DNA from 2 places in the Vreelandella janggokensis genome. Region 1 is predicted to be linked to the other one. Evidence: predicted binding sites of a transcription regulator. Region 1 holds the regulator's gene; the other holds the start of a gene.
The links. Region 1 encodes sigma-54, which starts transcription at its own class of promoters, with help from an activator protein. Its sites were predicted from a motif close to TGGCACNNNNNTTGCTNT; they were not measured.

Region 1 (6,555 bases):
GATATCACCTCAGGTAAATTCGTGTTCTCCGCCAGCGAAGCCTATTTAATTGAAGATGGCCGCGTGACAGCGCCGGTTAAAGGCGCGACGCTGATCGGAAATGGCCCTGACGCCATGAGCCGTGTCTCGATGATCGGCCATGACATGGCGCTGGATACCGGCATTGGTGTTTGCGGCAAAGAAGGCCAGGGCGTGCCGGTGGGGGTTGGTCAGCCGACGTTGAAAGTTGACGAGCTGACCGTCGGCGGCACGCAGTCTTAAAAAATTACAGCTCAGCGGTATTGCGTAAAAACTTGAAAAGCTTGCGAGCACTGGTGGGTGGCTTGTCCTGATCACGCTCGCGTCTGGCGTTGCGAATCAACTGGCGAAGGGTTTGAAGGTCGGTGTCCGGGTGCTCGTTGAGCCACTGCTCAGCGGCCGGGTCCCCTTCATCAATTAGCCGGTCACGCCATTTTTCAAGTCGATGAAACGCATGGTCGCGCTGCTGCTTTTCTTGTTCGATGTTGTCGAACACGGCCTGAATGGCGGCAAGGTCTTCCTTGCGAATTAATTTGCCGACGTACTGCATATGCCGACGGCGCCCTTCATGGGAACGAATGCGAGCGGTTTCGTCGATGGCACGCAGCATGTCATCGGATAGCGGGAAACGCGCCCGCTCGGCGGGTTGCATGGCAATCAGTGTTTCCCCCAATGCCTGAAGCGCATGCATTTCGCGCTTCAACTGGGACTTGCTGGGGCGCTCTGCCATGCCGTCGTCTAGGGGCTCGGGGCGTTGTTTTGGCATCGTAGGTTCTCATCAACAGAATTCGTGGTCTTATTATATCAGGCTGCGATGCTCAATATTGATCTACCGACCATGTCGGTGGTTAAGGAGATTGTATGGCACAAGCGTTCGACGCATCTGCCCAGCAGGCACTGCTCACTCTTCGCGCTGAAAGCGCGCTGGCAATGGCCAAACGGATGGGGGCAGATGCCGCTGAAGTGGGCGCAAGTGTTGATCAGGGAATTGGCGTCAGTGTCCGCCAGGGCGAAGTGGAAACCGTTGAGCTTTCCCGTGACCAGGGGATTGCCATCACCGTATATGTGGGGCAGCGCAAGGGTAGCGCATCATCCACTGATGCCAGCGAGGCCTCGCTTCAGGCAACCGTCGAAAAGGCCCTGGGGATTGCCCGCTATACGGGGGAGGACCCGTCGGCAGGTCTTGCTGATGCGGCGCTCATGGCGACCGATATCCCGGATCTGAAAGTCCATCACCCCTGGGCGTTAACCACTGACCAGGCGATCGAGCTGGCCTTGGCCTGTGAGCAGGCAGGACGGGACGTAACGGGGATTACCCAGTCGGACGGGGCATCGTTGTCCAGCGGTGAAGGCGTGCGGGTGTACGCCAACAGCCATGGCTTCATCGGTACCCAAAAAGGTAGCCGACATTCGCTTTCCTGCATGTTGATTGCCGAAGACGAGCAAGGCATGCAGCGCGACATGGACTATACCTCGGCACGTGATCCTGGGCAGTTAACCGACCCGGCGACGGTAGGCCGCGAAGCGGCGAGACGTACGTTGCGTCGGCTGGGGGCCAAACGGCCGCCTACCGGTACGTATCCGGTGTTGTTCGATCCAAGTCTGGCCAGTGGTCTGGTGGGCCATCTGATGGGCGCGCTGGCAGGCGGTGCGCTATACCGTCAGGCCTCATTTCTGTGTGATCGACTCGATACCGCGCTGTTTCCCGATTGGTTCAGCCTGGAAGAACGACCCATGGAAATCGGCGCGACGGCGAGCTCACCCTTCGACGGAGAAGGTGTTCAAACGCGCAACAACCGCTTTATCGAAAACGGCCAGATTGCAAGCTATATGTTGTCCTCCTACAGCGCACGGCGTTTGGGAATGAGTACCACGGGTAATGCTGGCGGCGCGCGCAATTTGCGCATTACCGCGCCGTTATCCAGCCCGGCAGCCCTGTTCGAGCAAATGGGCACTGGTGTCTGGGTGACTGAGCTGATGGGGCAGGGAATCAATGGCGTGACCGGCGATTATTCCCGTGGTGCGGCCGGTTTCTGGGTCGAGAAAGGCGTGGTTCAATACCCGATCGAGGAGTTCACCATTGCGGGCAACCTGGAGCGTATGTTCGGAGGCCTGGTAGGCGTGGGAGATGATATCGACCGCCGGGGTAGCATCCATTCCGGTAGCTGGTTGATTGATGGCATGACCATCGCCGGTAACTAACCAAGCGTTGAAGGCAGGGCTTTACTTGTCTTCGTCAAAGCGGGCGTCGAACAGCGATTGAATGGCATCCAACGCCTGTTCGGCGTCATCGCCTTCTGCCTTGATGCATAGCTCCGTGCCACAGGGCGCCGCTAGCATCAGCAGTGCCATGATATTGGCGGCATCGGCTTCCTGTTGCTGTTTGCAAATGCGTACGTTGGCGTCAAATTGCTGACTGCACTGAACAAGCTTCGTGGCGGCCCGCGCGTGAAGACCGCGTTGGTTAGTGAGGGTAAGTCTACGTTCTGGCACCCTGGTTCCTTTTGGCTATGAGGGTCTTCGCGATAGCGGGTCAATGTGGCTCGAACTTAAAGCGGCGCGTTAACCGTGTACTGCAAGCCTAGCTCGCGGTGGCGTAATTTTACTTCGCCCTGTTGGCTGGCGATGCGTTGCGCCAGTTGTTCAGCCATATACACGGAGCGATGCTGACCGCCGGTACAGCCGATCGCAATGGTCATGTAGCTGCGCTGGCTATGCTGGTAGGCGGGCAGCCAGCGTTCAAGCCATGCCTGAATATCGCTGGTCATGTCATCGACCAGTGGGTAGCTGGATAAAAACGCAATGATGTCGGCATCGCGGCCAGTGGAGCCTCGTAGCACAGGGTCCCAGTAGGGGTTTGGCAGGCAACGGACATCAAAGACAATATCGGCATCCAGCGGAACGCCGCGCTTATAGCCGAAGGACTCGAAGGTCAGCGTTAGCTCATCGCGTCGCTGATGGGCGACCTGGTCGGTGATGCGCCGACGAAGGTCATGGACTGAAAGCCGCGTTGTGTCGATGGTCAAATCGGCCAGATCGCGTATCTCGTGCAGCGTTTGCTCTTCTTTGTCGATGGCTTCTTCTAGCGTGAGACTGCTGTTGCGCGTGAGCGGATGCCGCCTGCGAGTGGCTGAATAGCGCTCCAGTAAAATACGTGCGTCGGTGGTGAGATACACGATCTGGCACTTGATGGTCCGCTGTCGAAGCTCCTTGAGCAGTTCTGGAAGTTTGGCAAGTGCGCCTGGCAGATTGCGTGCATCAATGCTGACAGCCAAGTGGGAGCGATCACCCTGATCACGCAACTCATCCACCAGCGAGTCCAATAGCATGGCGGGCAGGTTATCAATGGCGTAATAACCCAGATCTTCCAGCGCCTGTAAGGCTATCGATTTGCCTGACCCCGATCGGCCACTAATAATGACGAGTTGCATGAAGGCTCTCTTGCTTGCGGTCAAGCGACTTGGATAAACGCCCCTTGGTCAGGACGGTTCATTACGTGCCGACCTATTAAAGGCTGGCCGCCTGGTCGCGTATCTTGGCGGAGATGAGGTCCAGCAATTCACGTTGACTACCCGACTTACGGAGCTGCTGGCGCGTGTCGGCATCATTCATGATGGAAGCAACTTGTCCCAGCAGTGCGAGATGGGTGTCGTCGGCTTCTTCAGGCACGAGAAGAACAAACACCAGGTCAACCGGGTCGCCATCAATGGCGTCAAAGTCGACCGCTTCATTGAGTTTGAGAAAGCCGGCGATAGGTGAATCACAGTGTGGGCTTCGAGCATGGGGAATCGCCACGCCGTTGCCAATCCCCGTACTGCCGAGGCGTTCACGACCAATCAAACGGCTGAACACTTCCTGGCTGTCGAGGCTGGGAATGTTTTGTGCGATAAAGGTGCTGAAAAACTCCAGCACCCGTTTTTTGCTGCCCCCGGGCACATCGTAGAGAACGCGTTCCGGGGGGAGGATTGTGGCCAACGTCATTGAATTAACGCACACCTGCGCCCTGGGCGCGGGCTTGTGCTTTTTCCTTATGCTTAACGAGCTGTCGATCAATCTTGTCCGCCAGGGCGTCGATGGCGGCGTACATGTCATTATCGAGGGCCTCGGCATGCAAGTCAGCTCCTGCCGCGTGGAGTGTGCAGGCGGCCTGTTGACGCTCTTTTTCGACCGAGAGCGTTACCTGCACGGTGGTGATGTTGTCGTAATGGCGCTCAACGCGTTCCAGCTTTTCGTTGACATAGTCACGCAAGGCGTCAGTCAGATCTACATGATGACCGGTGATATTGACTTGCATTGACGTACTCCTTATCCGTCGGACTGTCCTTCGATTGTAACCCTTTTTGGCGTTAAGCAAAGCCCTTGTGTTGAGTTTCCGTTTGCTTAACGTAAGCGACGCCGTTCGCTGGACGAAGGGATGCCCATGCCTTCGCGGTATTTGGCAACCGTGCGACGTGCTACGTGGATGCCGGCTTCCTCCAGCAGGGTGACCAGACGGCTATCTGACAAAGGTTTGCCGGGGGGTTCTTCCTGAATCAGTTTTTTGAGTCGAGCGCGTATGGCCGTGCTGGAGTGGCTGTCGCCGTCCTGGCCACTGATCTGGCTGGAAAAGAAGTATTTAAGCTCGAAAATTCCCCGCGGTGTATGGATGAACTTCTGGGTGGTGACGCGAGAGATGGTCGACTCATGCATCTCTACCGCATCGGCAATATCGGCCAGTATAAGCGGTTTCATGGCCTCTTCGCCGTGTTCGAGAAAGCCGATCTGGCGAGTGATGATTTCGCGGCCGACGCGTAACAGGGTGTCGTTGCGGCTGGAGAGGCTTTTGATCAGCCAGCGGGCTTCCTGCAAGTGATCCTTGAGGAACTGGTTATCATGACTCTTGTCGGCGCGCTTGATCAGGCTAGCGTAGTCGGGTTGAATCCTGAGCTTGGGTAAGGCCTCTGGGTTGAGTTCGAGGTGCCAGCCTTCGTTATCGTGGCGAACCACCAGGTCGGGAATCACGTAGCTATCGTCAGTGGCGCTGTAAACGCTGCCGGGGCGCGGGTCCAGGCTTCTGATCAGTTGGATGACGTCATCGAGTTGCACATCGTCCAGGCCGAGTCTTCGCTTGAGGAGGCGCTGATCATTTTTACCCAGCGCTTCAAGGAACTGGCGAACCAGACGCCGCGCAGGAATCAGCAGCGGTGTGTCACCGGGTAGTGCGGCGAGCTGAAGCATCAGGCATTCGCGAAGATCGCGGGCGAAGATGCCGGTGGGCTCGAACTGTTGCAGTCGCAGTAGAATGGTTTCAACCTCGCGCTGGCTGAGGCCTTCCACGCCCTGGTCTCGCAGTCCTTCGCGGATATCGGCAAGGGGCTGGGTGAGATAGCCGTTAGCATCCAGTGCGTCAATCAGGCTCTCGGCCACCAACTGTTCACGTTGGCTCAAATCGGTCATGGCGAGTTGCCAGAGGAGGTGGCCATGCAGCGTTTGCCCGGTGGCCTGGCGCTCGAAGTCAGGCCCCTCGCTACTTGTGCTGCCACTGCCCATCGTATCCTGATAGGTATCTGACCAGTCGCTATCGACGGATAGCTCCTTGGGAATGCTATCTGCCCACTCGCTTGCTTCCGGCTCGCTGTCAGCTTGCTCGCTTTCGCTGAACTCATCTTCCTGCTCGAGCATGGGGTTGGCGTCAAGCGCTTGCTGGATTTCTTGGCGTAAATCGAGCGTTGATAGCTGTAGCAGGGCAATTGCCTGCTGCAGCTGGGGTGTCATGGTGAGCTGAGTGCCGATCCGCAGTTGAAGAGAAGCTTTCATGACCATCTGAGAACCACTCGTTTATCGGAAAGCATCCACCCTAGTGCGAGTTGTGTTTGGGTGCAAGTGCAATAAGTATGCCATCGGCAATAAATATGCCATTGATGGCTTTAGAGACGGAAATCAGCACCTAGGTAAACGTCACGCACCTCCTGATTGTCAAGAATGGCGGCCGGCGAACCGCTGGCGATAATATGCCCGTCGCCGACGATATACGCCACATCGCAAATATCCAGCGTTTCACGCACGTTATGATCGGTAATCAATACGCCAATACCTCGCTCCTTCAAGGCGCGGATGATCGACTTGATATCGCCCACGGAGATGGGGTCTACACCTGCAAAAGGCTCATCAAGCAGGATGAACGCAGGCTCTGTCGCGAGGGACCGGGCGATCTCGACGCGGCGCCGTTCGCCTCCGGAAAGGCTCATGCCCATATTGTCGCGGATGTGGGTAATATGGAACTCTTCCAGGAGTGTTTCCAGGCGTGCTTCGCGTCCGGCTCGATCCAGGTCGTGACGGGTTTGTAAAATGGCCATGATGTTGTCGGCGACGGAGAGTTTGCGAAAGATCGACGCCTCCTGGGGCAAATAGCCAATGCCTGCCTTGGCACGCTCGTGCATGGGTGCTCGGGAAAGGTCCAGGCTATCAATCCCGACGCTGCCTGCATCTGCCTTGACCAGGCCGACAATCATGTAGAATGAAGTGGTTTTACCGGCGCCGTTGGGGCCGAGCAAACCG
Region 2 (6,555 bases), on a different contig from region 1:
CGGTCCTGAGCCCGAGTTTTTCATCTTTGACGAAGTCCACTGGAAATCCGACATCCAGGGCGCCATGTACAAGATCACGTCTGAAGAAGGTGCATGGGCCACGGACAGCCAGGTAGAAGGTGGCAATCTGGGCCACCGTCCGCGTGTTAAAGGCGGCTACTTCCCGGTTCCACCGGTCGACAGCTTCCACGATATCCGTGGTGCCATGTGTAACACCCTGGAAGCGATCGGCCAGTCGGTAGAAGTTCACCACCACGAAGTTTCCAACGCTGGTCAGAACGAAATCGGTGTGAAGTTCAACACGCTGGTGAAGAAAGCCGACGAAGTTCAGGAAATGAAGTATGTGATCCACAACGTGGCGCATGCCTACGGCAAAACGGCAACCTTCATGCCGAAGCCGCTGGTGGGTGATAACGGTTCGGGCATGCACGTTCACCAGTCGTTCTGGAAGGACGGTACCAACCAGTTCGCAGGCGACGAGTACGCGGGTCTCTCCGAAATGGCGCTTTACTATATTGGCGGCATCATCAAGCACGCCCGTGCCCTGAACGCCTTCACCAACGCTTCTACCAACTCGTACAAGCGCCTGGTACCGGGTTTCGAGGCACCGGTCATGCTGGCTTACAGTGCCCGTAACCGTTCGGCATCCATTCGTATTCCGTACACGGCCAGCCCGAAAGGCAAGCGTGTTGAAACCCGCTTCCCTGACCCGACGGCCAACCCGTACCTGGCTTTTGCGGCGATGCTGATGGCCGGTATCGACGGCATCAAGAACAAGATTCACCCTGGCGACGCCATGGACAAGAACTTGTACGACCTGCCGCCGGAAGAAGGCAAGTCGGTACCCACCGTGGCAAGCAGCCTGGATCAGGCGCTGGAAGCGCTGGACACCGACCGGGCCTTCCTGACCGAAGGTGGCGTGTTCACCGACGAAATGATCGATGCCTACATCGAACTCAAGATGGAAGACGTGGAGCGGATCCGCATGACCACGCATCCGGTCGAGTTTGATATGTATTATAGCTGCTAACAACAGCGGCTAATCTCACCTATGTGGTGCAGATGATCCTAAACCCCGCCACGGCGGGGTTTTTTAGTTGAGGGGGACGCATGTTGCGCAAGGTGTTAATGGCGCGGACCAAAGGCTGGGGCATCGGCCTTGGTCTGGTGCTGGCCGTATGGGTGGATGTTACGGCTGCATCATCAACCGTCTATCGAGTGGTCGATGAACACGGCAATGTCACCTTTTCCGACACCCCGAGCGAGGGTGGGGAAGCGCTTGAGCTGGCGCCGTTGCCTGGATTGCCAAGCGAATACGCCGAGAGGTCCGATGAGCCACCGGCCACCTCACCTGGCCAGCCCTTCATGCCTTACGACCGCTTCCAGATTCGCTCGCCAAGCGATGGCGCCGAGGTGGGTGCCGACACGCCGGTAATGCTGAGTATTAGCCCCCGGTTACGTGATGATCATCGGGTACAGCTGCGGGTGAATGGCAAGCTTAGCCAGTCGGCGCTGCACAGCGATGTGTTCTGGTTGGCAAACTTGCCCGCCGGTCGGCATCGGCTTCAGGCTGAGCTATTGGATAGCCATGGGCGACGGCAGCACCGCACAAACACGGTGACGATTGTGGTGGCAGAATAGCGTCAATGCGCCATTATGGTGCATGTGGTCGCTGGAAGCGTCGATGACCTGCGCTAAAACGACTCGCCATGCACCGCCACACGGCGCAAGTGCCGTGCAAATCAGCACGCTGGCCCATTTGGCGCGCTTTTTGCAGTTCTCTCTACATCTTTCCAGCGGAAGGCTGACCCAAGATAATGGACGAGGCGACTTTGCAAGACACCACCATGCACCAGCGTTTACTTGAACACCTCACCACGGCGGTGCTGCTGCTGGACGGCCGCCTCAATGTGTGCTGGATGAATCCTGCCGCAGAGGCGTTGTTTGCCGTTAGCCTCAGCCGTGTGCGGGGGATGAGCCTGGACGAGATGCTGGGCGGTGATGAAAGCATCGATGAGGTGTTGGCCAAAGCCCGCGATGCGTTTCATCCCTTTACCCAGCGTGAGGCGCGCATTACGCCGCTGAATCGCGATCCGCTCACCGTCGACTATACGGTAACCCCCCTGTCCGACACGGAACTGTTGCTGGAGGTCGAGCCCCGCGACCGGCTGATGCAGATTTCCCGCGAGGAGGCGCTCACCACCCGCCAGGAAACTATCAAGGTGCTGGCGCGCGGCCTTGCTCACGAAGTCAAAAACCCGTTGGGTGGTATTCGTGGCGCGGCGCAGTTGCTTGAACGCGATCTGGATAACCCGGCGCTGCGTGAATTTACCCATATCATCGTCGAAGAAGTTGACCGGCTACGGGACATGGTGGATTCCATGCTGGGGCCCAATTACATCGTCAAACACGAGCCGGTCAATATTCACAAGGTGCTCGAACGTGTGCGTTCATTGCTGATCGCTGAGCACCCGTGGGTCGATATTCAACGGGATTACGATCCCAGCCTGCCGGACCTGTTCGGCGATGAAGCGCAGATGATCCAGGCGGTGCTGAATGTGGCCCGCAATGCGGTTCAGGCCATGGGCGATGCCGAGACGCCGACACCGATGCTGGCGCTGCGCACCCGTGCGCGCCGCCAGTTTACGTTGGGCGCCGAGCGGCACCGCCTGGTCAGCGAGGTGGGCATTATCGACAATGGCCCCGGCATTCCCGGCTCCCTGCAAGAAACCCTGTTTTATCCGATGGTCTCGGGCCGTGCCGAAGGCAGCGGGCTTGGACTGTCGATCGCCCAATCAATTTTGCACCAACATCAAGGACTGATCGAATGCGACTCACGCCCAGGGCGCACCGAATTTCGTTTATTGATTCCCTTGGTTATTAATGTCACCGGAGAAGCGTCATGACAGAGCCTGCCCGTAATGATGTTGCGCGGGTCGTCATTGTTGACGATGACCGTGCGATTCGCTGGGTACTTGAACGTGCGCTGGCGCAACCCGATCTCGAGGTTGAATGTATCGAGCGTGCCGACACGGCCCTTTCCCGCTTGCTCGAGAGTCCGCCGGATGTCCTGGTTACCGATATTCGCATGCCGGGAATTGATGGCCTGGACCTGATGGCCCGGGTACGCGAGGCCCACCCCGATTTGCCGGTGATCGTGATGACCGCGCATTCGGACCTGGACAGCGCCGTGGCGTCTTATCAAGGCGGCGCCTTCGAATATCTCCCCAAGCCGTTTGACGTGGATGAGGCGCTGGCGCTGGTGCGTCGTGCCATTGCCCATGCGCGCGAACGTCAGCGCCCGGTCACGGTGCCGGAGGGACTCAACGCGGAAATTATCGGTGAAGCCCCTGCCATGCAGGAGGTTTTCCGGGCGATCGGGCGTTTGTCTCATTCGCATATTACCGTGCTGATCAATGGCGAGTCGGGCACCGGTAAAGAACGTGTTGCCGAGGCGCTACATCAGCACAGCCCGCGCCAGGGCAAGCCGTTCATTGCGCTGAACATGGCGGCGATTCCGCGGGACTTGATCGAGTCCGAGCTGTTCGGCCATGAGAAAGGGGCCTTTACCGGTGCCACTTCACAGCGTCAGGGGCGCTTTGAGCAGGCCAATGGCGGCACGCTGTTTCTGGATGAAATTGGCGATATGCCGGCTGAAACCCAGACGCGGTTGCTGCGCGTACTGGCCGACGGCGAGTTCTATCGCGTGGGGGGGCATACGCCGACAAAAGTCGACGTGCGGATTATCGCGGCCACCCACCAGAACCTTGAATCACTGGTCGACGATGGGCGCTTCCGGGAAGACTTGTTTCATCGCCTGAACGTCATTCGCATCCACTTGCCGAAGCTGGCCGAGCGCCGTGAGGATATCCCCAGGCTGACGAGTCACTTTCTGGCTGAGGCGGCCAAAGAGCTGTCCACGGATGTGAAAGTGCTGACCCCCGAAGCGGAAGCACATCTGACCCGCCTGCCCTGGCCGGGCAATGTTCGCCAGTTAGAAAACATCTGCCGCTGGCTGACGGTGATGGCCTCGGGACGTGAAGTGCTGGTAGAAGATTTGCCCGCGGAATTGCGCGCACCCAGCGCCTCTGAGTCAAGTGCCCACGGTGACTGGCGGAGCGCTTTTCGCGATTGGGCGGATCACGCCCTGGCAGAAGGCCACACCCATTTGCTGGAAGAGGCCGTGCCGGATTTCGAACGCATCTTGATAGAAACCGCGCTCAAGCACACCGGCGGGCGTAAGGGCGAGGCCGCAGAATTACTGGGCTGGGGGCGCAATACGTTGACCCGCAAACTGAAAACGCTGCTGCCTGCGCTGGCGGCGGACGAGTAGCGCAAGCCGCAATGAGCTTACGTTACTTGCCTTCTTGTTTCAGGCGTTCTATTTCAGCGAGCAGCGCATCGGCTTCCTCCGTCAAGGTGGCATTTGCCCGCATGTCACCGTTGCGTGATGCCTCCATGGCGGCTTGCAGCTTGCGTTCGTAGTCTTGCTGTAGCTTCTTTTTGGGGTCGCGCTTGAAAAGGCCAAACATGGACGCTCTCCTTCTGTGTGTACATTGTTTGTACACCCTTGGAGAGTGTTTGTCTAATGCTGCGACACCTTTACTCCTTACCTTTAGCGGCTAGCGGCGTGAACAGGCGATTGTACTGGCGTGCAGGACGGCGCTGCATCGCATCAGGAAGGCGTCAAAGTCGCTGAGCAAGGTGTCAAGGCTTTCGTGGAGGCGGTGATCGTCGTCCAGCATGCGCAACGACAGGCGCTGCCGTTCGGCCCAGTCAATGACCGGGCGAGGGGGAATCACGTCATCCTGCCAGCCGTGAATCACGTGAGTGCAACTGGCTTGGAGCGTGGGGGCGGTTTCCGGATAATGCGGTAGACCAATGGCCGGGGCCAATAAAAAGCAGCCCAGTACGGGCTGCTGTGAACTGACCGCTGCACTTAGCCAGCCACCCAGGCTTGAGCCGGCAAAGACGCAGCACTCAGGGTTGTCACCCCGCGCCGACAGCGTCGCCAAAAGATGCTTTAGGCGTTGCTGGGGGTCGGGTTGGTCTCGATAATCCATCACGACGGCCTCGCAGTCGTCGAGCTTTTCGGCAATGCCTTTCAGCGCCTGCATTTTCAATGCGCCGGGGCCGCTTTCCAAGCCATGTGATAGGTAGACCGTTAGCATAATGTCGTTAACTCGCTGATTGTTGAATAGCTTCTCCACCTTGCTCGATGTCTTCACCCGCCCCGCGAATGGTATTGCAACCGCTCACTAACAGTAAGATGGTGATGCTAAGAATGCCAAGAGCTGTCATGCGTTTCATAGAAGCTTCCTTTCAGGTGGTCACCCCCTTCAAGGGGGTATTAGCTAGACTAGCAAACGTTAGCCATTTAGCGACACTGGCAGTATGTACCTCTTTATCCTAATCACCATGCTATTTTGTCGCATGTGTCATTACGCCACATTTTTTGTGTGCCGTCGTCGCCGCAAATGAACCCTTTGGCATTTATTTAAGATATTGTTTTAATTGGTTTTTTAATTTTTTTAAGCGAAGTTGGCCTGATGCCTGCTTCGTTAGGTGTGTATGCGAAATGATAAGGAAGCTTGTTTATTCGCATTGATTAAAGTCACGGTCACAAAGGTCAAATCATTGGGTTCAGAAACGTTGTTATGCAGGTAAAGTCGTTACGTAGGAAAGGTTGATCTCGTGTTGGAAGGTAATGGGAAGCTGGTCAGTCAAAAGGTAATAGGTTGGAAGGAAAAGTAGCAGAGAGGTAAGCAGTAGAAAGGTAAGCAGTAGAAAGGTAAAGCGGGTCAGGGGAGTGTCACGGCAGTAAAAGGAAGGCAGGAAGCCCGAGTGATAATGAATGGAACATTCAAAGGAATGGGCACTCTCCGTTTTAGCTTAAGGAGGCGCTAAACATCAGTGTCATGGAATGACGACGATGCGAAATTACCACCTTGTTCCGGCGAGGTGGTTTTTTTGCGTCTGATCGATGCCTTATCGCTCCCCGACTAGCCCATCAGGTAAAGGCTGAGCAGCGCAAAGCCATAGCCCATGGCGGCGCCGGCAATCACATCGCTTGTGTAGTGCAGGCCCAGGCCCACCCGGGATATCGCAATCAGTACCGACAGGGGAATGACCACTGGCAGTAACCACGGCGTGTGGGCGGCGACCAGCACGCTGAACATCACGGCGTGCATGGTATGCCCGCTGGGAAAGCTATAGCGATCCCGGGCCGGTGCATTGCACTGAATACCGCTGCGATAAGTGATATACGGCCGCTCACGGCACAGGCGGGTTTTCACCAGCCGGTAAATGGCGATGGCGACGCTGGCAATCAGGGTGTACTGCAGCACTCGCCAGGCGCCGTCAGGCTGCAGCCAGGGTTGCGCTAGGATCAGTAGCACCCAGACCGGCCAATCACCCAACCGGCTGGCAGCCTGGAGTGTCATGCGCCAGGGCCGGTAGAGCGATAGGCGCGATACGCGCTGGCAAAACTGCCATTCCAGCAAATCAAGACGATCGAATACGACGAGGGGGCGGGGTCGCATGATAAGCCTCCTG

Region 2: a site for sigma-54 is predicted at 1,761-1,778, ahead of glnL (nitrogen regulation protein NR(II)). Genes of this name have one in related genera too.

Annotation. Positions count from the first base shown of each region.
Region 1 covers NZ_JARWAJ010000001.1:945,794-952,348, forward strand. The annotation lists gene tldD (metalloprotease TldD) at 1-261, shown strand, start outside; gene yjgA (ribosome biogenesis factor YjgA) at 266-784, opposite strand; gene pmbA (metalloprotease PmbA) at 880-2,220, shown strand; gene QC816_RS04270 (HPr family phosphocarrier protein) at 2,242-2,511, opposite strand; gene rapZ (RNase adapter RapZ) at 2,568-3,449, opposite strand; gene QC816_RS04280 (PTS sugar transporter subunit IIA) at 3,526-3,999, opposite strand; gene hpf (ribosome hibernation-promoting factor, HPF/YfiA family) at 4,004-4,312, opposite strand; gene QC816_RS04290 (RNA polymerase factor sigma-54) at 4,399-5,820, opposite strand; gene lptB (LPS export ABC transporter ATP-binding protein) at 5,925-6,555, opposite strand, start outside.
Region 2 covers NZ_JARWAJ010000005.1:118,047-124,601, reverse strand. The annotation lists gene glnA (glutamate--ammonia ligase) at 1-1,030, shown strand, start outside; gene QC816_RS14245 (DUF4124 domain-containing protein) at 1,111-1,641, shown strand; gene glnL (nitrogen regulation protein NR(II)) at 1,848-2,906, shown strand; gene ntrC (nitrogen regulation protein NR(I)) at 2,903-4,333, shown strand; gene QC816_RS14230 (DUF6435 family protein) at 4,356-4,532, opposite strand; gene QC816_RS14225 (YqiA/YcfP family alpha/beta fold hydrolase) at 4,623-5,171, opposite strand; gene QC816_RS14220 (entericidin A/B family lipoprotein) at 5,179-5,310, opposite strand; gene QC816_RS14215 (phosphatase PAP2 family protein) at 6,003-6,542, opposite strand; gene QC816_RS14210 (glycosyltransferase family 4 protein) at 6,505-6,555, opposite strand, start outside.